DNA from 3 places in the Blautia sp. JLR.GB0024 genome. Region 1 is predicted to be linked to each of the others. Evidence: riboswitches for the same ligand, from Rfam matches in the RefSeq annotation. Region 1 holds a riboswitch; each other region holds the start of a gene.

Region 1 (7,836 bases):
CATCGAGAATGCGGCCAGAGAGCCTCATGTGGTGGATGTAGCCAACTTCCTGAACAGTATGGGAGCCAACATCAAAGGCGCCGGTACGGATGTTATCCGTATCAAAGGCGTGGAGAAGCTTCACGGAACCAGTTATTCCATCATTCCGGATCAGATCGAGGCGGGTACTTTCATGTGCGCGGCGGCAGCTACCATGGGGGATGTCATGGTGAAGAACGTGATTCCGAAGCATCTTGAGGCGACCACAGCCAAATTAGAGGAGATCGGATGTGAGGTGGAGGAATTTGACGACGCGGTACGCGTAGTAGCCTCCAAACGCCTGAAACGCACCCATGTAAAAACCATGCCCTATCCGGGCTATCCCACAGACATGCAGCCCCAGTTTACTGTGGCACTGACACTGGCGGAGGGGACAAGCATTGTGACGGAGTCCATTTTCGAGAACCGTTTCAAATACGCGGACGAGCTCTCCCGTATGGGAGCCAGCATCAAGGTGGAGGGCAATACAGCCATTATTGACGGCGTACACAAACTGACCGGTGCCAGGGTAAGTGCGCCCGATTTGCGCGCGGGAGCGGCTCTTGTCATTGCAGGGCTTGCGGCAGAGGGAATCACCATTGTGGACGATATTGTTTATATCCAGAGAGGATATGAGCGTTTTGAAGAGAAATTAAGATGCCTGGGAGCAGAGATTGAGAAGGTTTCCAGTGAAAAGGATATACAGAAATTTCAGCTTCGTGTAGGATGAATCCATAGGCTGGCTTTTTTAGCCAGCCTTTTTCATGCGGGAAAATATAATTGACAGATATCGGATGCTGTGCTAAGGTAATCATGTGTATAAATTCCATATCAGCTTACCGAGTGCACCGGGATTCAGTTTTGCCCTCTTAAAAAATTCCGGTGAAAAGGGAATCAGGTGAAAAACCTGGACGATCCGGTCACTGTGAGCAGGGAGCGAAGCGCAATGAGCCATTGTATAAGAAATTATATGAGAAGGAGCGCTGAACGGAGATCTGCGAGTCAGGAAACCTGCTTGGATAAGTAAAAGGTTGAAACTTCCGAAGAAAGTTTCCTATCCATTATGATATTTGATATGGAATGCCTGCCTGGAACGTGAACGAAACAGGAACCTGTGTGAGGAATTTATGCATCCATAAAAGCAGGGGGTCACCGGGGACGATCGTGTATCTATACATTTCCTCCGCACCCCAAATGTATAGATTATTGGGTAATCTCAATAATCATGGATTGGTCTGACACGAATCGGCCTATGGGCCTCCTGCAGGAAAAAATAGTGTATACGGCTGCTGTGGGATTACTGCCTGACAGCAGCTTTTTTGCTTCAATGGGAAATGAACGCAGACAGCACTGCCCCGGTGCGGAAATACGGCTTAGGAAAATGACCACAGGCCAGGTTATATCGTTTGGCTGTTTTGGAGCAAAACCGGAATGAAGGGATCAGAAGGGAGAATCGGTAATATGCGGGAACAAGACTTGATTGCAGCAGCTGAGGAAGCGGGGTTTGCAAAAGCCGCCGTGATGAACACGGAAGATTTGGAATTTGAACATGAGTTCCGCAGGTTCTGCGAACAGAACGACTGTGGAAATTATGGCAATAACTATGGATGTCCACCCTACTGCGGAACCCCGGAGGAGATGCAGAACAGAGTCATGCGGTACCGCCAGGCGGTAGTTTTCCAGTCCAGAACCCCGGTTAACAACATCTTTGATGATGCGGAGACAAAACAGATCAAGAAGATACACACCCGGATGACACTGCGCACAGTAGAAGAACTCAAGAGAAAAGGACTGGATGAGGACGGTATGTTCATCATGTGCGGACCCTGCAACCTGTGCGACGTATGTAATATGCCGGAAGGAAAACCATGCGTGCAGGAGCAGAATCGCTTTTCCTGTCTGTCTGCGTACTGTATAGATGCGGCGAAAATGGCGAAACACTGCAATATGGATATGCAGTGGAATGGGGATGTGGTTTCGTTTTTTAGTATGTATCTCTTTGATAAAAAATAAAGAATAACGGATTACAGAGAAGATTAGATACGGAGCAGTCCGGGCTCATAATTACATGAATTTTAGATGGTACTTCGTAAATGGAGTACCATTTTTTGTAAGGTTTGTATCATATCTGCTGATCGAGACAGACCAATCTCAAAAGTTGGTAAATATTCACAAAATTTAATGACAAATTTCGCATATTATAGACAATTGCCAAAAGCGATTGTATAGATTATAATACAATTATCAAACGTGCACGGACACGGCGTAGGAGAAACCATGAAAGTTACAATCCGAGAAGTCGCAGAAGCAGCGAATGTATCAAGAGGGACAGTGGACCGGGCCTTAAATCACAGACCGGGTGTAAATCCGCAGGTAGCGGAAAGAATCATAAAAATAGCAGATGAGCTGGGGTATAAGCCCGATATGGCAGCCAGAACACTGGCAAATAAAAAGTATACCAAGACAATAGGAGTAATCCTTTGTTCGGAAGGCAATCCCTTTTTTAATGATGTTATCAATGGTGTCAACAACGCACTGGAGGAAATGGGGCACTTTGGAATACAGAATATTGTCAGAAAGATTAAAGGGTTTGACGCAGACCTTTTACTAAAAGAAATAGATGGACTTCTGGCAGAAAAAATATCTGGTCTTGTAATAACTCCGGTTAATTCCCAAAATGTGGCACATAAGATCCAGGAATTGGAAGACGCAAATATACCGGTAGTAACTATAAATACAGACATATCCAGTGTAAAACATCTTGCGTATGTGGGGTGCGATTATATAACCAGCGGATGTGTGGCAGGTGAACTGCTGGGTATGATGAGCAATGGATTCGAGGAACATGTCGCCCTGATCATCGGTTCCAGTATGGTCATGGCACAGGAGCAGCGTCTCAGGGGAATAAAGAAAACTCTGAAAAGGGATTACAGTAATATAACAGTGGAAGCAGTTATTGAGAATGACGACGATGACCAGAAATCATATGAACAGGTGAAAGCGCTGCTGAAAGAGAAGCCTGAACTGACTACGATCTGTTTTGCATCAGCAGGTGTGGAGGGTGGTATAAAGGCCGTCCGTGAGTCGGACTGCGGAAGAAAGCTCCGTATAGTAACGTATGACCTTACGGATATTGTGCGGGAAAATTTGAAATCCGGTGTTGTCTCAGCCACCATTTGTCAGGAGCCCTTCAGGCAGGGATTTCTGGGAGTTGAAATTTTAGGGCGTTATCTTTTATATGGCACAAAACCAAAGGAATCTACAATAAAGACGCATATATTTATAGCAACAAAATATAACTTATGAAAAATTCTCTTTATCCGATCAAGGGTAAAGAGAAAAAATTTAACCTTTATCGTGCACGGACACGAAAGAAAAGATTAGTTTTAAGCGTATGCTTTTACTAATAAATTTCAAAGGGTTTTATGAAACTCGAGATAGTAAAATTCTTTGATGAACTACATTGGAGGAGGAAGAAAAATGGCAACCAGCAGAGAAAGGCTGAATCAGACACTGAATCATATTGAGCCGGAAGAAGTGGTCGTAGATATGGGGGCGACACCAATTACCGGAATCAATGCAAATGCTCTTGACCGGTTAAGGAGGGCACTGGGCCTGGAGGAAAAAAGAGTAAAGATCAACGAACCTCTTCAGTTATTGGGGGAAGTGGAAGAGGATGTTCGTCAGAAACTGCATCTTGACTGTGTGGAAGTATCCACAGGCATGAATATGTTCGGATTTTCCAATTCGGGCCGTAAGCCCTGGGTATTGCAGTCCGGTCTTGCAGTTGATGTTCCCTTGAATTTTAATACCACAGTAGATGAGACAGGTCGTACATATCTGTATCCCCAGGGGGATTTAAGCGTACCGCCATCCGGTATGATGCCAAAAGGAGGATTTTTCTTTGACAACATTACCAGAGGAAATATCGAGTTTGATGAAGACACAGACAGTGCGCGGGTGGATTTTAAGGATGACTTTGCTGTCATTACAGATGAACAGCTGGATGAACTGAAACGGCAGTGTGACTACTACTATAACAATACAGATTACGGAATTGTTTACAGCGGTGCCATAGCCTCAATAGGTGATTTTGCAACGGTTCCCGGACCGAATGTGAAATATCCGAAAGGAATCAGGAACCTGTCAGATTTTATGATGGCACATCATGTATGTCCGGACTATATCCATGAGATTTTTGAGATGCAGGTGGAGACGGGACTAAAAAATGCAGAATTGATCCGCCAGGCCTGCGGCGACAAAATCCAGGTGATTTACATATCAGGGACAGACTTTGGAACTCAGAACGGGCCGTTTATGTCATTGGATTCGTTTAGAGAATTTTACAAACCGTATTATAAAAGAATCAATGACTGGGTGCACAAAAATACAAATTGGAAAACATTTTATCATACATGCGGCGCAGTCATGACATTTTTACAGGACTTTTACGAAGCAGGAATGGATATTCTGAATCCTGTTCAGCTCTCAGCCAAGGGAATGGATGGTAAGATCCTGAAGGAAGAGTGGGGTGATAAGTTTGTTTTCTGGGGTGGAGGTATTGATACACAGCATACTCTGCCTTTCGGTACACCGGATGAAGTATATCAGGAGGTAAGAGAACGCCTGGAACTATTTTCAAAGGGCGGCGGATTTATATTTAATACAACACACAATATACAAAGTCCTACAAGTGCAGAGAATATGCTGGCAATGTTTCAGGCAGTTGAAGATTTCAAGAATACGAAATAGGTCTCGTTTTGGAGAGGAAAGTGGGGAAAAACTATGAAAAAAATGGCGATGTTTTTGGGAACGGCAATGCTGATGACTACAATTTTAACCGGATGCGGCGGCACAAGCGAAGAGACAGATAATGGGGGGAAGGAAAATCAGGCGGATACAGGTACAGGGGGAGATACAGAGACAGTAACAGATACGAACTCAGATGATATTGTCATATGGGCATTTGCAGAACCACATGCGGAATATTTCAGATGGGTGACAGAGGAATATAAGAAGGAACATCCGGATGTTAATTTTACCATTGAGATCATGACAACAGATGCACTTTCTGAACGTTTGGCAGTGATCAATGCATCCGGGGGAGAAGGAGCCCCCGATTTGGTAGATCAGGAACAGGGGTTTTTCTCACGCTTTATGTCCGAGGAGCAGATGTGCTATTATCCTCTTGACGAATTTATGGAGCGGGACGATGTAACGGATAAGATGGTCAAGAACCGCTTGGACCTGTATGCTTATGATGGACATTATTACGGCCTGGAGCATGCTCTGTGTCCGGTGACTATGGCATACAGAAAAGATTTATTTGAGGAATATAATATTGAAATTCCAACCACATGGGAGGAATATAAAGCTGCAGCAGAGGAATTTGCAAAACATGATATTTATATTTCGGCAACAAAGGATATGTCAATGGGCGGCGAACTTGACGAGATTGTTTTACTTCTGCGCGCTGCCGGTCTGGACTATGTGGACGAAAACGGCAAACTGAATATTACAGATGAATTTAAAAACATTGTCATGGATTATGTCCAAATGCAGCAAAACGGAATGATGTATGCCTGGGAGACACAGGACGAGGCATGGCCGGTGGTAGCGGAAGATAAAGTGGCAACCTATTTTACCGCTGACTGGGCAGCAGGGTGGCTCAGGGATAATGTTCCGGAACAGAGTGGAAAATGGCAGATGGCACCATTGCCGAAGCTTACAGATACAGCTTCTGTGGTATCCGTCAGGGGAGGTACAGGCCTTTGTATGACAAAGTATACGGACAAAGATAAAGAGGAGCTTTGGGACTTCATGAAGTTTGCACAGCTGGATAAAGATAACTGTGTAAAGAAATACGAAATGATCGCATTATATCCACCGGTTTACGATGCCATGCCTGAATGTAACAGTCCGGTAGAGTATTATGACAATCAAAATCTTGGAGAACTCTATGAAAGCCTTGCAGACGAGATACCTGTACAGTATCAGGCAGACTGGAGAAATGCCTTTACAGAATCCTTTAATTCCAATGCCTACGATCTGGTAGAGGGAAATATAAGTATTGATGAGCTGACAGATATATTGACAGAGGCGGTGAATGATTATAACGAATCAAAATAACATACAGGAGGACATGTAAATATGAAGAGAAATAAACGAAAAATTATGCCGTATCTTTTCATATCACCGTTTTTTATCCTGTATGCGATCTTTGGATTATATCCTGCAGTTTCAGGTCTGATATTGTCTTTGCAGACAAAAGCCGGACAGTTTACATTTTCCAATTATCAGACAGTGTTTATGGACTCCAGGTTCTGGAAGTCTGTAACGAATGCTGCCATTTATATGCTGGGGAGTATATTTATTATACTTCCCGTTGCATTAATTGCCGCGCTGATGCTGAACAGTAAATTTATGGGTAAGAAAAGCGGCTTTGTTTCAACCGCATTTTTCATTCCAAATGTAACATCTGTTATTGTAGTAGGCATTGTATTTAAATTAATCCTTAGAACTAATAACGGGTTGATCAATACAGCTTTACAGGATATGGGTATCATAGAAAGGGCGGTTAAATTTTTAAGTGATCCGGTGTGGGCGATTCCTTCCGTGCTTTTGATCGGATGTTGGAGATATTTTGGTATTAACAGTCTGTATTTTCTGAGCGGTTTACAGGGGATACCCACGGAACTTGGGGAGGCGGCCAGAATCGATGGTGCGGGCAAGTGGAAAGAGTTCTGGTATATTACACTGCCTTTGCTGAAGCCTATTATGACATATATCGTATTTATTGCGATTACGGGTTCTTTTGCCATGTTTGGCGAAGTCATCACTCTGGTTCAAAACGGTTCATCTGTGGGTTCAAGGGATTCCATGCTGTATCCCGTTATATACCTGTACAATATGATGTTTAAAAATAATCAGGTAAACCGCGCGGCTACGATGGGATATATGATAGCAGTTATCCTTCTGGTAATCACAACTATACAGAGATATCTGTTTCGTGAGAAAGACTGAGGTATGCGGATGAAGAAAAAAAGAGTGATTGCAAGTATCCTTTTCCATATAGTATTGTTGGTGGCTGTGCTGTTCATCCTGTATCCCTTCGTATTTATGATATCAGGAGCACTTAAGACGGATCTGGAGATGAACAGGCATATATTACGGCTGATTCCGAGGGAGATAACCCTTGATAATTTTAAAACCCTATTTGAGACTATCCCGTTCTGGAAGCAGTTTATGAACAGCTTTTGTGTGGCTGCGGCTGCTGCGGTTCTTGCTATGCTGGTTGACGGGCTGGTGGCATATGGATTCACAAGATTTGAATTTAGAGGAAAAGGTATTCTTATGAGCCTGATACTGGCAACGATGCTGATACCCCCGCAGGTGCTGATGGTTCCCCAGTTTCAGATGTATAAAACCATGGGGCTGTTCGGATCGTATGTACCCCTGATCATACCGGCACTGATAAACGCATTTGGAATATTTCTGCTGTGTCAGATCATGGGACAGATTCCAAAAGATTTATATGAGAGCGCAATGATTGATGGGTATGGTGAGTTTAAGATATTCATGAAGATAGCAATACCCCTAAGTAAGGCAGGAATTGGCATACAGGGTGTTCTTACATTTATGAATACATGGAATGATTTTATGACGCCTTTGATCTATCTGAATGCGGAGGAAAAGTATACACTGCCTATTGGCCTCATGCGTCTTCAGAGTTTTTATAAGATATCTTACGGGGCACCTCTTGCAGGGGCGTTACTGTCATGTATTCCGGTCATCATTATACTGGCTGTAGTGGGGCAA
Region 2 (7,836 bases), on a different contig from region 1:
CACAGCATTTTCAGTCCTTCTGCCAGAAGATGTACCAAAAGTCTTGGATTGCTGAGATACTGCTCATCGCAGAGCATTTTTCCTCTGACTTTTGTCATCAAAAGGTATCTCATATCACCGTTTTTTTCCGCGCAGATGATTTCCGGAACAGGGAGCCTGCCCTGCAGCCATCTGAGCATTTCGTGTTCACTGCGGGACTCGTTTTTCTCCCGCTCTGCTTTTAATACCATATCAGAAAAGCAGAATATTTCCGAACCGGACCTGCCTATGGTATCTTTCCTGTATTCCCGGTGTTCCGTATATTCTCTTATACGCTCCGGAAGTGTTCTTTTCATATCAGCCTCTCATTTCTGTGTCAAAGTGCATTTAAAAACGTTTTCGGCAGACAGCGGCGTGCGGACTGCCAAAATGACGCTTCAAAGACACTTAAATCAAATCTGTTTTTTCATAAAGATCAAATCTTTATCTGTCTCAAAACCGTTTTTTTCGTAAAAATGTTCGGTCGCATTTCCACGCAGGGTCATGAGCTGAACCTTCTCAATGTTTCTTTTGCGGAGCCGCCGCTCAAATTCCCGGTAAATTTCAGAACCGATACCATTTCCGCGGCTGGCATTTCTTACACAGAATTCTTTTATCTCAAACAAAACCCCGTCATAAAACTGCTCGGCAAACCCAAGTATCATACCACAGAGCACGTCCTCCTCATACGCACAGATGCCGTAAAAAGTTTCTGCCTCTGCCATCTGCCGCAACCTGGTTCCCGCAGTCTCCGGGGTCCAGGCATCGTTCCAGGGCGGCGCATTAAAGGTCTCCACATACATGGCTGCAAGGGATGCCAGATCCTCTTTCTCAATTTCTTTATATGTAAGCATTTATCTGTCCTCCTTTTTCATGGGCATTCTTCCGGAATCAGTCAAACTGTGTCTTCCAGTGCTCTGCTCCGGCTGCCTCAAAGCACATGGCGATCTGTTCCTTTGTATTTTTATCCTCCGCAAGAGGCGGCAGCTCATCCATGGAAAAATAGCCGCTGTCCACTGTTTCCAGATTTTTTTCAAAGTGTCCGCCGATCACGGTGCAGAGTATGATAACTTTGCAGATTTTGTATGCGTACCGGGGCTGGTTGTGTTTTTCCCTGTCCTGAATGGCAATGACCAGGTCAGCCGTCACGTCCAGGCCGGCCTCCTCCTTCACCTCTTTGATGGTATTCTCCTTCACAGACAGATCCACATCCACCCATCCGCCGGGCATGGACCACCTGCCGTCATTTTCCTGTACCAGAAGGATCTTGTCCCCCTCAATTATGGCTGCCCTGCAGTCCATCTTCGGCGTCTGGTAACCCACCTCACAGCAGAACAAATCTTTTGCTTTCTCAAATAGCATATCTGCCTGCCGGCTGATCATCTCCGCTGAAATTTCCCGGATTCGTTCAAAACGCTCTATATCGTATTTATCCTTACAGTAATATAAGGCACTCTGGGCAAGACTCTGCAGCTCTACTGCCCAGTCCAGCCAGTCTCGTTTTTCGTCTTTCATATGTCTTGATCGCAGGTGGGCCGCTTATGCCCGTCTGCTGCTCCTTTCGTAATTCTGTCTGCTTTTTCCTATTATAGCAGAAAGGAAGAGATAAAAACAGCCGCAGAGCAGAAAAACGGCACCGGTTTTCGCCGGTGCCTGTTGTCATCTGTTTTATTCTCTGTGAGTCCCGCGTATCACTGTGATTCCTCTGCTTTCCAGCATACTGCAGATCTCAGCAATTCTGCTGCACTCCTGTCCATTGTCATCCAGTCTGCATACGCCCACATGCATTCTCAGAATATTTTCCTCTGAGAGCCTGTCTATTTTTTCCCGGATCCCTGCATCTTCCTCCGGCTCTTCCGGATTATCTTCCCTGCATCCATTGCACGTCATAAATGCCGCCAGTTCTGTATCCGCTGCATATCCTTTGAAAAAATCTTTACGATGATTAAATGCCTTCAGGCATCCGGCACCTGTACAGACATTATTGGCATGGATACAGGTCAAAATTCCTATCTTCTCCATATCTTTCTCTTACCGCCTATGTAAATAAAATGTGCATCTGTCCCCTGCTGTCCTCCACAACCTCACTCTCCACCTGGTAAATCTCTTTGATCAGTTTCCTGGTCAGTACTTCTCTGGGCGCTCCCTCTGCCGCGATTATTCCATCTTTCAGGACATAGATCCTGTCACAGAACATGGCTGCGATGTTCAGATCATGGATTGCGGAGATCACCGTCACATTCAGATTTTTCACAATTTTTAGAAGCTGTAGCTGATGGGTAATATCCAGATGGTTGGTGGGCTCATCCAGCACCAGGCAGGGTGTCTGCTGGGCCAGCGCTCTGGCAAGGATCACTCTCTGCTGCTCCCCGCCTGAGAGTGTGGAAAAGCTTCTGTCTGCAAAACGTTCCATTCCCACCGTGCACAGCGCATTGTCCACAATGGCATAATCCCGGGCATTATTCCGTTCTATTGCTTTTTTATGGGGAGAACGTCCCATGAGAACTACCTCCCGGACAGAAAAGTCAAAGTTATAATAATTATGCTGGGCGACTACTGCCATTTTCTTTGCCGAGCTTCTGTAGCTCATATCCTGAAGCGGACTGCCGTCCAGCATAACACAGCCGTCATTTGGTTTTAAGATTCGGTAAATACATTTCAAAAGCGTGGACTTACCGCTTCCGTTCGGGCCGATCAATCCTACAAACTCTTTATCCTCTGCTCCAATGGACACGCTTTTTAAGATTTCTTCTGCGCCATAGGACAGACGGATATTATCAGCGGATACCTTCATGATTTACCACCTCCAAATCCATAGGAACGCTTCATCATCAGATAGATAAAGCACGGTGCGCCAATCATGGATACCAGGATCCCTATGGGCAGCTCCGCATTTTTCAGCAGCACTCTGCACAGCACATCCGCCCAAATCAGGAAAATGCCGCCCACCAAAGCGCACAGGGGAATCAGACGTTTATGGTCTGTACCGAAAATCATGCGGACCGCATGGGGGATGATCAGTCCCACAAAACCAATGGTTCCCGAAGCATACACCGCAAACCCCACCATAAGGGAAGCCATAACCATATATCTGTTTCTGACTCTCCGTAAATCCGTCCCCAGGGTGATTGAGACTTCATCTCCCAAAAGCATCAGATTCAAATTCCTGAACTGGGACCAGAAAATCAAGGTACCTAATATCATAACAGGAAGCGTAACTGTCACCTTGCTCCAGTTTGCATTTGACAGACTTCCCATGGTCCAGAATAAAATCTCTGTATTTGCGTTTGTGTTGTTTTCCAAATAAATCGCAAAATTTGAAAAAGCGGCGCATACCGCACTCACAGCCATACCTGCCAGAATCAGCTTTCCCGCATTGGAGGGCCCTCCTGTACCTGCAATAAATAAAACAGCAAATGATGTGACCATTGCTCCTAAAAATGCCATGACTCCCACGGAATTTGCCCCGAACACATATCCGACACCAAACAGGACCGCAAGTGTCGCTCCCAGAGATGCACCCGATGAAATGCCCAGGACATAGGGGTCCGCATGCGGATTTTTCACAACTGCCTGCATGACAACACCGCAGACCGAAAGCCCGATTCCCACTGTCAGAGCAACGACTACCCTTGGAAAACGGATGACCCAGACCACATCATGCACGGCACCGCTTGAAAATGCAGAAAACCTGTCAATGTGAAAAAGCTCATATAACACCACACTGTACACTTCCCTGACGGAAATATCCGCATTTCCAAATGTAATAGAAGCCAGAACTGAAAATACTAAAAGAAAAAGCAGTCCTGCCAAAATGAAAATGTATACTTGAAAGGGAAGCTTTTTCTGCTTCCCCTGCTTTGTTCCTGTCATCGCCTGCTATCCCTCTTATTCTTCCAGACCCAGCTCAATGTCCGGATAAAGTCCTTCCGCAAATGTGACAATACCATCCTTGGTACGTGTCGCGCTCGCATACATTTCACTCAGCATAATAGGGATCACCCTGCCGTTTTTCACTGCGTCCAGGCTTGCATAGGCCTCATCCTTCAGGATCTTATCAAGATTCTCCTGTTTTACCTGTTCCGGGTCATCACCGGAATACGGCATATATACTACAAAAATCACATCCGGATCAGCGGAAACAATATCTTCCCTGCCGACACTGGAGGCATCCGGGTTAACCAGTTCACCGCCCAGCTTTGTCACCATATCACCGCCCAGGCTTCCTGCCCCGTAATTGGTGATAGGATCCATAAATTCTACGATCATGGCTGTCGGACGCTCCGTTATATCGGCTGTCTTACTCTCCACCTTGGAAATTGTATCTTTCATGTCACTGACAATCGCTTCTGCCTTGTCCTGTACGTCGAAGATTTTACCCATATTTAAGATATCGGTATATTCATTCTCCAGTGTTCTTTTATACGATTCTCCGTCTTTCTTGGAACGTGTGTTGGTATTTATATAGATATTGACACCTTTATCAACCCAACCTTTTGCGTCTCCCAGTGTAGTCTCACCAAAATAGGAACCCCATGAAAAAATCATATCCGGTTCCAGCATAGTCACTGTCTCCAGGGACGGCGCAAACTCATCCAGATAGTTTGTCTTTGAAAATGCAGCCTTCTGCTCATCCGGCACCTCATTATCCAGGCCGGCAGTGCCAACAAGCCGGTCCTCCAGCCCCAGTGCCAGCATGGTCTCCACACTTCCCTGGTATACGGCAAGAGCTTTCTCCGGTGCTTTTTCATAGGTGGTCTGCAGCTCAGAACCGTCTGTGCCGTAGGTAGTGATCGTCAGCGGATACTCGGTCTTCTTTGCAGATGTCTCCTCTGTATTTGTATCATCTGCATCTGTTTCTCCTGTCTTGTCCTTGTCTGTGCCATCTGCAGCAGCCTGACCCTTATCTGTCTCATCTGCGGCTGCCCGGTTCTCTTCCTTGATGCTTGAAGCATCCTTTCGCTCGGAATCTCCGCTGTTATTTCCATCTGAGCCGCAAGCCGCTGTTCCCAGCATCATTCCTGCTGCCAGCAAAACTGCCAGCATTTTCTTTGCAATTTGTTTTTTCTTCATGTTTTTTCTCCTTTTCTCTGTTGTAGATAATGGGAGAACATTTTAACGCGGAACATGATTCTGGTTTTTTCATCACTGCAAATAAAAAATGCCTGCTAAAAAGCAAGCACCAGAAAGCACATTTCCCTGCAGGAAATGCACTCCAGATGTTACTTTCCTCGGAAGCTCCATCTCATCCCATATTGAGCAGGTTTCCTGACTTGAGGATCAACGCCTTAATTTCACCTTCTCACAGCATATGCCGCAATGGTACTGCGAAATCAGACTTCCCTCTTACAGTGACCGGATCGCTCAGGATTCTCACCTGATTCCCTTTTACCCACCGGAATACTTCTATAAATTCCGGCAGTCACTCAATCTGTTATTCCATTATCCGAACTTAGCTTACCACAAACCACTGTTTATTTCAACAATCCTTTTATTTTATACTTCCGAGCGCCACGCCAAGGGCGAGTCCTATGGCAATGCCTGTACCCAGGTTTCCGAATATGGTTTGTCCAAAAACCACACCGAAAATAATCCCCATGCTGATACCCATAGCCAAACGCCGGCCCTTTTCGCTTTCCTCCGATTCATTGCCGTTAGTCTTTTTCGTATCATTGTCGGGGAACTTTTCCGAATCATTGCCGGGTTCCTCTTCCGGTTCATTGCCGGGTTCCTCTTCCGGTTCATTGCCGGGTTCCTCTTCCGGTTCATTGCCGGGTTCCTCTTCCGGTTCATTGCCGGGTTCCTCTTCCGGTTCATTGTCGGGCGTCCCTTTTGGCTCGTTATTTTTCTCCTCTTCCGGCCTGCTGCCGGAATCAGCTTTCGCATGATTGCCGGTCCGGCTTCTTTCTTCATCCTTCATATTTCTTCTGCCTCCTCAGCAAGCTTCTTATCTTTTTTTATCTGTTCCCTTTTATCCACTCCATCCGGAACAAAACGAAAGACAACAAACTCCGCGTTCTCCTCCGTGTCATTCTGAAATGTATGAATCGAATTTTGCACCCGCACAATCTCTTTTTCCTTTGCCCGGGATGTTCGGACTTTCCCCTCTTCCTTCCACTTACAGGTCAGAATTCCTTTTGTCACTACCAGGATTTCCTCTATTTCCGAATGGTAATGCCACTCCTGAACCGCCCCTGCCGGAAGACTGTTCAGATGGATTTCGTATTCCGGATAGATGAAATAATCCACTGCTGTGCGGTTCTCCTTCACTGCGTGTATCCCTTTCCCCTGGCGGTCTATTTCCAGTCTTTCTCTCATATTATCCCCTCTCCCCTTTCACTCTGTCCATTCTGCAATTTTTAAAGCCGACGGAAGCGTCACTGCGGACAGCAGGAATCTGTCACTTGTTTTGATTATACAGGATTCCCTGCTTATTGACAATGCAACTCCTCAGAGTTTCCATTTACACCTGTCCTCAATCTATGATAGACTTATCCATATCAGGCAGAATACTATCTGCGCTCCCCGGATTTCTCCGTAATGGAGATTCGGGAAACATTTCAAAGGAACCGGCAGAATAGTTCCGCCAAAATACAAATCACAGGAGTGCTTATGAAACTGGAAACGAAACGATTAACCATCCTCCCCCTTACCCCCGCCCAGCTTGCATTATGGACAGACCGTATCCCGCAGTTGGAGAAAGAACTTGACTGCTCCTATCAGGCCGAACCCATGGAGGGCATATTTAAGGAAATTGTATCCTCACAGCTTCTCGCGTGTAAAAAAAATCCCGCACATTATATGTGGTACACCTTCTGGTTTCTGATCCGAAAATCTGACCGGACTGTTGTAGGCTCTGCAAGCTTCAAAGATATTCCCGATGAAAAGGGTGAAGTGGAGATCGGTTACGGCCTTGGAAAGGCCTTTGAACATAACGGATATATGACGGAAGCTGTGAAAGCTCTGTGCCGGTGGGCACTTGGTCAGGACGGAGTACAGCATGTGACCGCAGAAACAGACCCGGAGGGTTCTGCCTCTCAGAACATATTGAAAACATGCGGTTTCACAGAGTTTAAAAGAGATGAAACGATATGGTGGCGTCTATAGAATTGATATGTCAGGAGAAGAAAAATGAGTGACAGACCTGTTTTAAACAAGCATCTGGACGGAGATACTTTCCGCAGTTATTACTATCTGAAAGAGGAGTTAACCGCGTTCTGCCGTCAGAACGGCATACCAGCGTCAGGCGGAAAACTGGAGCTGACTGACCGGATCGCGCACTTTCTGGACACAGGAGAAATTTCTGCTGCTTCCAAAAAGCCAAAAACAAAACCCGTGTACACAGAAATAACGGAAGATACCCTCATTGAACCAAATTTTGTCTGCTCTGAAGTACACCGGGCATTTTTCCAATCCAGAATCGGCAGCGGCTTCACCTTTCTGGTCCCCTTTCAGAAATGGCTGAAAACCAATACGGGAAAAACGTATCAGCAGGCCATTGAAGCTTACTTTCAGATACAGCAGGATAAGAAAAAAGGCAGAACAGCCATTAACCGCCAGTTTGAATACAACACCTATATCCGAGACTTTTATGCGGAAAATACCGGCAAATCATTGGAGGATGCTATTAAATGCTGGAAATATAAAAAAAGCCTTCCGGGCCACAACCGTTATGAAAAATCAGACCTGAATATTTTATAGTATAAAACAGCCGTGCGGCAGCGATTGTCTTCCAATACTGCACGGCTGCCGCTCTTACTTTTCTTCCAGCAATTCCACGCTGCACACATTTTCTCTTTGCTCTAATGAAAGTGTAAT
Region 3 (7,836 bases), on a different contig from region 1:
ACTGTGGGGATATCTGTATAAAAAGTCCTCGGAGAGCTCCACCATCCCAAGCAGCTCCTTTGCCTTCTTCTCTTTCTCACTCTTCTTCAGCCGTTTAAAATTCATGAGCGGCTCTGTCAGGATATCTATGATCTTCATCTTGGGATTAAAAGAAGCCAGCGGGTCCTGAAACACCATCTGCATGTTCTGGCGGTTCAGCCGTTTTTCCTTTTCCGGCAGATGTACAATGTCCCTGCCGTGGCATAGGATCTCACCGCTGGTAGGGGCGTCCATCTGGATCAGCATCCGCACAAGGGTGGATTTTCCGCAGCCGCTCTCCCCCACAATCCCCAGGGTCTTTCCTTTGTACACATTCAGACTGATGTCACTGCAGGCAGTCAGTACCTTTTTTCCCGGCGCGGAAAACTGTTTTACAATATGGTTTGCCTTTAACACAACATCCGATTCATGAAACAAAACGTTCACCCTCCATTTCCGGAACAGCCTGCAAAAGACTTTTGGTATAATCACTGACCGGATGATTCATCACCTCATCCCGGGTACCCTGATCCACCACTTTGCCGTTCTGCATGACAACCAGCTTATCCGCCATATAGGCAGCTACGCCAAGGTTATGTGTCACGATAATAATCCCTGTCTCGTATCTGTCTCTCAGCTCCATCATCTGCCGCACGATCTGCGCCTGTGTGGTCACATCCAAAGCGCTGGTGGGCTCGTCAGCCAACAGAAGCTGAGGCTGAAATGTCATGGCCATGGCGATTCCCACTCTCTGGCGCATACCGCCGCTCAACTGGTGGGGATAGCTCTTCATAATGTTTTCCGCGTCGGCCAGACGCATCTTCTTCAGCATTTCTGCAGCCTTGTTCCAGGCCTGCGGTCTGGTAACTCTGCTGTGGGTACAGATATACTCCACATACTGTTTTCCGATCTTCCGAATGGGGTTGAGGGTTCCGCCGCAGTCCTGGAAGATCATGGACATTCTGGTTCCTCTCAGATTTCGCCACTCCTCCCCGGATTTCTGTGTGAGTGCCTCCCCTTGGAAATATATCTCACCGGCGCTTATATATCCCGAACCGGGGAGCGCTCCCAGCACTGCCCGGATCACCGTTGTCTTGCCGCTGCCGCTCTCACCTACTATGCTGACAATCTCGCCTTTTTTCATGGAAAGCTGAAAACTCTCCACTGTGGGCTCCTGCTTTCCGTAACGGACTGTCAAATCCTTGATCTCAAGCATATCCTCTCCTCTATTCAGCCAGGGAAATGTCCTTGGTCAGCCAATAATAATCCATGGGATACATCTTCACCCCTGTCACACTTTTTGATGAAAACAGATAGGTGGTTTCATAGCCGAAGAACACCGTTGCCGCGTCATCCATGATGAGCTGCTGTATCTGCATGATCAGATTCTTTCTTGTATCCTCATTAAATTCTGTGACAAGCTGGTCCAGAAGCTCATCCACCTGCGGATTGCTGTATCCCATCTGGTTGGAGGATGAGGTGCTGTACCAGTTCTCACGGAGATATTTTTCCGGGTCACCGGTGTTTGCCACCAGGACATTCCAGATGAGCATGTCAAATTCTCCGGAATCTCTCATGTCAAGCAGAGTCTCATAGCTGACTGTATTCAATTTTACATTGATTCCGATATCCTTCAGGCTCGCCTGTGCTGCCTGCGCGTAGACATTGAGCTCCTCGCGGCTTGTATATATGACAAAATTCAGCTCCAGTTTTTCTCCGGAAGGTGTCTCCACAAATCCATCCTCGTCTGTATCCTTGTAACCTGCTTCCTCCAGAAGCGCTTTCGCGCCGTCCGGGTCATATGCGTTTTCATCCTTCAGCTCATCGAAGCCAAAATCAAGTGTGGGGGGAACCGGAGCTTTTCCCGCTGTGGCTCCGCCTTCCAGCAGGGTATCACAGTAAGTTTCCTTATCCAGCCCTCTGATGACCGCCTGGCGCAGTGCTTTATCACCAAGCACGCCATTCTGGTTCATAAAGGCATAGGTGGACCGCAGGGACTCTAACTGCTGTATATTATATTCCCCGCTGTCCTCAAAATCTGCCAGATTCTCCGTCTTCAGATTGTACGCGATCTGCACTTCATCTGTCTGCAGGGCCATGGAACGCGTTGTCTGGTCATCTATGCACTTAAGCGTCACCTTGTCAAGAGGCACTTCCCCATCCCAGTAATATTCGTTGCGGACTACAACGCAGGAATCTGTGGGGCTGAAAGATTCCACTGCGTAAGGTCCGGTACAGATGGGACCTTCCATGGCAAAGGCGTCCGTATCCGCCTGGGTATCCACAATGAGGAACAGCGGGTCTGCCAGACTTCCCGGCAGGATGGCCACCGGCTCTTTTGTCTTGATAAGCAGGTTCTGTCCGTCCACCTCCATGGATGCAGGCTCAAAGAAGGAGACTGCCCTGTCGCTGAGCTCAAAGGTACGTTCCAAGGATGCTTTCACAAGCTCTGGTGTCATGTCATCCCCATTAGAGAACTTGACTCCCTCACGAATCTTAAACGTCCAGGTGAGCTGGTCCTCGCTGATCTCCCAACTCTCTGCCAGGCAGGGCACGATCTCGCCGTTTTCATCAAAACGCACCAGCGTCTCCCCGACTCCGTATCTGGACACCACCCAGCTGAAATACTGCTCTGTAGGCTCCAGAGTATCCGCAAAGCTTGTAACGCCTATGGTGATCTCACCGCCGTCTCCGCCTGTTTTATCTAAGGCGGAGTTCTCCCCGGAAGCTGCCGTATCCTCTGTATCCGCCTTTTCCCCGGCGCTGTTTCCGCAGCCTGCCAGCAATCCCGCTGCAAGACTTCCCGCCAGCAGGGCACACATGATTTTTCTGTAAAATTGATCCATATCTCTTTTCTCCTTCTGTTTTACTCTTGTTTTGGGTCCAGGATATCCCGGATACTGTCGCCCAGCATATTGAAGACGACCACAACGACTACAATGGCAATGCCGGGATAGATCATCAGCCAGGGGGCTTTGGATATGTAGGTTCTGCCCTCATTGAGCATCAGCCCCCATTCCGGGGTGGGCGCCTGCGCCCCGAATCCCAAAAAGGACAGGGATGCCAACTCCAGCATCATGGTCCCAATATCTGTGGCTGCTGTCACCACCATGGTTGTGATCATGTTGGGGATCACATATTTCATAATTATGCTGCCCCTTTTCGTTCCTGTTACAACAGCCGCATCAATATACAGGTTCTGTTTGATCTTCAGGACCATACTGCGGGCAAGTCTGGCATATTTTGTCCAGCTCACAGCCGAGATGGCAATAACGGCATTTACCATATTTGGCCCCAGAAGACCTGCTATGGCGATTGCCAGCACCAGACCGGGAAAGGAGATCATCATATCCGCAATCCGCATGATCACAGCGTCCACAGCTCCGCCAAAATATCCCGCCAGAATTCCAAGAGCAGTCCCCACCACAAAGATGACCGCCACCAGACACAGCGTCATGGTCAGGGATGACCTGGTTCCGTATATAACTCTGGAGAGCACGTCCCTCCCCAGCTTGTCAGTTCCCCAGACATAAGTGCTCCCCGGCTCCTTTAGAGAATCACTCATCACAGCATCATAGGGGTCCCGCGGAGCGATCCAGGGTGCAAAGACAGCTATTGCCGCAATTGCCAGGGCCAGAAGAAGAAAGACGGTAAACTGTTTGTTGTTCTTCAAAAATCTTAATACCTTCAAATCACCGCTCCTCCTTTAATCTGGGATCCAGACGGGTATAGGAAAGGTCAACCAGCAGATTGATTCCCATGTAGAGCAGTGCGATCCACAGCACATAGCCCTGTACCAGGGGATAATCCCTGCAGGAAATGGCTTTTACCGCCATACTGCCCATGCCCGGCCAGTTGTAAATGATCTCCACCACTGCGGTTCCTCCCAGAAGACTTCCCAGGGAAAGACCCAGCAGGGTCACCAGCGGCAGCATGGCATTTGGCAGCACATGCTTCCACAGAATTGTTCGCTCCCTGATTCCCCGCATGCGGGCACCCGTCACATAATCCTGGTTCAGTTCCTCCAGAACAGCTATCCTCACCTGTCTTGTGTATTTTGCGGACATGGCAATAGCCAAAGTCACGGCGGGAAGGATCAGGGATTTGAAATCCGTGCTTCCCCCGGAAACGGTTACCCACCGCAGCGTCACACCGAATATACTCAGAAGGATCAGTCCGATCCAGAAATTCGGAACCGATACTCCAAGGAAGGTCAGCGCCCGCACCAGATAGTCCACCCATTTATTCCGGTAGACTGCTGATAAGATTCCCAGCGGAACGGATATCAGCACCATGATGACCAGAGAAGCCAGCGCCAGTTCCAGTGTGGGCCAGAAACAGGATACCAGTTTGTCCACCACGGGAACCTTCATAGAATAAGAAGTTCCCATATCTCCGGTCATCACTCCCTTCAGCCAGGTTCCGTACTGCACCAGAAACGGTTTGTCGAGTCCCAGTTCAGCCCTTGTCTTTTCCAGAAGTTCTGGCGTGGGCACATTGCCGCACTCTGTTAACATGATCTCCGCCGGATCCCCCGGCGACAGATAGGTGAGTCCAAATGTAAAAAAACTGATTCCCATCAGTACGATCACAATCTGGACCAGCCTTCTGCCTGTGTTTTTCTTGTTCAACCTTTTCACCTCCATTGTTATTAACAGCTCTGAGATATCTGCGGTCCGCATCGCTGCCGGATGCAGTCGCGTTCCTTCTGCGCATCAAAAAAGGACAGCCCGATACACAGACTGTCCCTAACTCTCAAAATTTACCTAAAAATGCAGAATCCTGCCCTTATTTCAAGAGTTCCCATCAGCCGTGCGAAACATCTTAAAGATATAAGCAGTTCTCCTGACTTCAGTTCAGCGCACCCGGATACCTTCCCGGACTTCTGTCCAGTGGCATAACATCTGAGCGCTCCCTGTCACAGTGGCGGGACCGTACCGGACTTGCACCGGTTTCTCTTTTCATGCTGCAATAGCAACTTATATCCTGTATGATCAATCTCTAAGTCTTTATTATACTTGAATATTTATGGATTGCAACTCTTTATACATCACAATTTGTTATAGATAAAAATTTCCCATCCATTATCTATCCGCTTCATTTCAAATAAATACCGAAAAAGCCCTTGCAATCTGGAAAAAATCTGTTATAATAATATCTTGTCAGAGAGAACTGACATATCTAAATAAAACATGGACGGTTTCCCGAGTGGCCAAAGGGGACAGACTGTAAATCTGCTGCAAATTGCTTCGGTGGTTCGAATCCACCACCGTCCATTTTATCGGATAGGTTCGCCTATCCGATATCTTTTGCCGCAGTGGCGGAACTGGCAGACGCCCGGGACTTAAAATCCCGTGGGTAGTGATACCCGTACCGGTTCGATTCCGGTCTGCGGCAGTAATCAGGAAAGGCTTAAACAAGTAATTGTTTGAGTCTTTTTTGTGTTGTATAACTGCCGCAACAGTGACTACAGAGAAGTTACCTATAGTTGCGTACTATATCAAAGCCATTACTGTATGAATTTCATATCCACACCATTTGCATAGAGCAGTGTGGCACAACTATAGTGTAGATCGTGGATTCTGATACGCTTTAGCCCCGTTTCCTTTGTGCCTGTGTCCGTCTCCCGGATACCGCACCAGCAGAACATGGCTCAGGTAAGCGTAGTTCGTTAAATATTAATAATATATATGTTCCAGATATTTTTTCTATGGTATGATATAAATATAGAATTATACAATACTCGGCTTAAAATGTTGCGACAGCAATTTATATATTGAGTATACTTTGTTTGAAGGGAGGGAGATTTTTGGATTTATTAACCCGTATGGATTTGGCACTCGCGTATGTGGAGAATAACCTGACAGGTGAGATCGATCAAGAAGTGCTGGCACGAATTGCCTGTTGTTCAATTTATAACTTCTCTCGGATGTTTTCATTTATTACCGATATTTCGCTAACGGAATACATTCGCAGAAGGAGGCTGACGATGGCAGCAATGGAACTGCAGCAAGGTGGCAATATCAAAGTGATTGATCTCGCTTTAAAGTATGGTTACGATTCGCCGGTTTCATTTTCACGTGCGTTTCGAACACTCCACGGGGTTACACCGACGGAAGCGCGCGCTGGTGGTGTAACACTTAAAGCATACCCAAGAATTTCTTTCCAAATTTCAGTCAAAGGAGAGAAAAGAATGGATTATCGCATTGAAAACAAAGAGGCATTTCAGGTTTTTGGCTACGAGGGTATTTTTAATACAGATGGAATAGGTGTGAATGCAGATATTCTGCATGATAACGCTGTACACCCAAACAATCCTCATGAGCTTTGGAATCAAAATTACGTGAACGGTGCATATGAAAAACTTGCGGCAGATGCCGGTGATTTACCTCTGTTTGTCAGCCCCGGCTTATGCAAGGTACATGGGGTATGTGATTATAAACAAACGGAACCCGGGACATTCGCATATATGCAGTGTGCATTCAAAAATAAAAACAGCAAGGTTGACGGATATACAGTTGCGAATATACCTGCGAGCACATGGGTAATATTTCCGTCTGAAAAGTTTAAATGGGATAATGTTGTCGAAGTTATAAATAACTTGCATAAGCGTTTTTTTTCTGAATGGCTTCCTACCGCTGAATATGAGCAGGTGAATGGTATGAACTTTGAGATTTACGGCGGGGATTCCGATATGGGCTACGTTGAACTGTGGTATGCAGTAAAGAAAAAGGTATAGCAAACGTGAATGGGCTGCTCTGCAATATGTGGGGCAGCCCCAGTTCTCTTTAGAAATTAAAACGTGAATTACTTGCAAAATATAAAGTGTTTTTCATTCCATTAATTACTAATAATAGTTAAATCATGCACAGATTATAGTTATCTGCACAGATGATGAAACTGTAATAGTTCGATTCCGGTCTGCGGCATGATAAAAAGACCGGCACATTCAGCCGGTCTTTTTGTATGCTTTTAATCATTTCTTCTGTCTTTATCCACAACACATTTAATCACCATGGCTCCGTGGGAGGGCACTCTCATCCGCACAACTCCGCCCTTACAGACATGAATCTTCTTAATCAGGCTATAGCCGAAGTCACCGGTCACGATGAGCTGTTTAAAACGCGCTTCCCTGCTCCTGGATATCCCCAGCTCCCAGACAGACAACTCCACCATCTTGGTCTGGTCACTGTTGTTCACAGCCACCACAGTTTTTTCCCTGTCCGTAAATCTGCCGTAGCACAAAAGCTGGTAATCATTTGCCAGGAACTTTAAAGAGCCGTCTATCAGCTCCCGGTTCCCCTTGTGAATGGCGATCATGTCCCTGTGGAACTGGATCAGTTCCCTGTCCTCCCGGCCCCAGGGATATGTTCTCCGGTTGTCCGGGTCCGTGAATCCGCACAGTCCGGCTTCATCTCCGTAATAGATCGTGGGTGCACCGGGCCATGTCATCTGCATGACTACCGCTTCCCTGAAAACTGCCTTGTTGATGTCCTGCCCTGCTGCCTCGGAACCCAGATGCGCCACACGGCCCACCTTGTGGTTTGTCCTTGTAAGGAAACGGGAATGGTCATGGTTGGACAGTTCATTCATGGCAGTCATCAGAGACGGTGCATAAAAGCTTGCCATATGATACTGCATGGCACTGATAAAACAGTCGCTGTTGCCATACATCCCCTCACTGTACTCGTCACTGTGCTTTTCCATTCCGGTCAAAAACCAGGTGACCGGCTCCATAAAGGCATCATAGTTCATGACAGTATCCCACTGGTCACCCTGGAGCCAGGATTTTGCCTCACCATAGTGCTCGGCCAGAAT

The links. Region 1 has a riboswitch for cobalamin ahead of V8Q34_RS04975 (DUF2284 domain-containing protein). Riboswitches for the same ligand answer to the same signal wherever they lie in the genome.
Region 2: it holds a riboswitch for cobalamin, as region 1 does, so the genes downstream of both, V8Q34_RS10390 (ABC transporter substrate-binding protein) here and V8Q34_RS04975 (DUF2284 domain-containing protein) in region 1, are expected to answer to the same signal.
Region 3: it holds a riboswitch for cobalamin, as region 1 does, so the genes downstream of both, nikB (nickel ABC transporter permease) here and V8Q34_RS04975 (DUF2284 domain-containing protein) in region 1, are expected to answer to the same signal.

The regions. Positions count from the first base shown of each region.
Region 1 is NZ_JBANBF010000002.1:172,185-180,020, forward strand. Features, by position in the region: gene V8Q34_RS04970 (UDP-N-acetylglucosamine 1-carboxyvinyltransferase) at 1-748, shown strand, start outside; cobalamin riboswitch at 848-1,051, shown strand; gene V8Q34_RS04975 (DUF2284 domain-containing protein) at 1,450-2,031, shown strand; gene V8Q34_RS04980 (LacI family DNA-binding transcriptional regulator) at 2,296-3,324, shown strand; gene V8Q34_RS04985 (uroporphyrinogen decarboxylase family protein) at 3,499-4,770, shown strand; gene V8Q34_RS04990 (ABC transporter substrate-binding protein) at 4,804-6,147, shown strand; gene V8Q34_RS04995 (carbohydrate ABC transporter permease) at 6,169-7,041, shown strand; gene V8Q34_RS05000 (carbohydrate ABC transporter permease) at 7,051-7,836, shown strand, end outside.
Region 2 is NZ_JBANBF010000003.1:482,063-489,898, forward strand. Features, by position in the region: gene V8Q34_RS10360 (APH(3') family aminoglycoside O-phosphotransferase) at 1-335, opposite strand, end outside; gene V8Q34_RS10365 (GNAT family N-acetyltransferase) at 432-872, opposite strand; gene V8Q34_RS10370 (NUDIX hydrolase) at 910-1,533, opposite strand; gene V8Q34_RS10375 (CGGC domain-containing protein) at 1,687-2,040, opposite strand; gene V8Q34_RS10380 (ABC transporter ATP-binding protein) at 2,057-2,812, opposite strand; gene V8Q34_RS10385 (FecCD family ABC transporter permease) at 2,809-3,891, opposite strand; gene V8Q34_RS10390 (ABC transporter substrate-binding protein) at 3,907-5,091, opposite strand; cobalamin riboswitch at 5,260-5,463, opposite strand; gene V8Q34_RS10395 (hypothetical protein) at 5,510-5,938, opposite strand; gene V8Q34_RS10400 (cupin domain-containing protein) at 5,935-6,336, opposite strand; gene V8Q34_RS10405 (GNAT family N-acetyltransferase) at 6,631-7,125, shown strand; gene V8Q34_RS10410 (DUF6434 domain-containing protein) at 7,150-7,719, shown strand; gene V8Q34_RS10415 (hypothetical protein) at 7,774-7,836, opposite strand, start outside.
Region 3 is NZ_JBANBF010000004.1:442,037-449,872, reverse strand. Features, by position in the region: gene V8Q34_RS12965 (oligopeptide/dipeptide ABC transporter ATP-binding protein) at 1-456, opposite strand, end outside; gene V8Q34_RS12960 (ABC transporter ATP-binding protein) at 446-1,234, opposite strand; gene V8Q34_RS12955 (ABC transporter substrate-binding protein) at 1,245-2,864, opposite strand; gene nikC (nickel transporter permease) at 2,885-3,709, opposite strand; gene nikB (nickel ABC transporter permease) at 3,711-4,649, opposite strand; cobalamin riboswitch at 4,837-5,016, opposite strand; tRNA gene V8Q34_RS12940 (tRNA-Tyr) at 5,213-5,294, shown strand; tRNA gene V8Q34_RS12935 (tRNA-Leu) at 5,330-5,415, shown strand; gene V8Q34_RS12930 (AraC family transcriptional regulator) at 5,828-6,757, shown strand; gene V8Q34_RS12925 (glycoside hydrolase family 13 protein) at 6,991-7,836, opposite strand, start outside.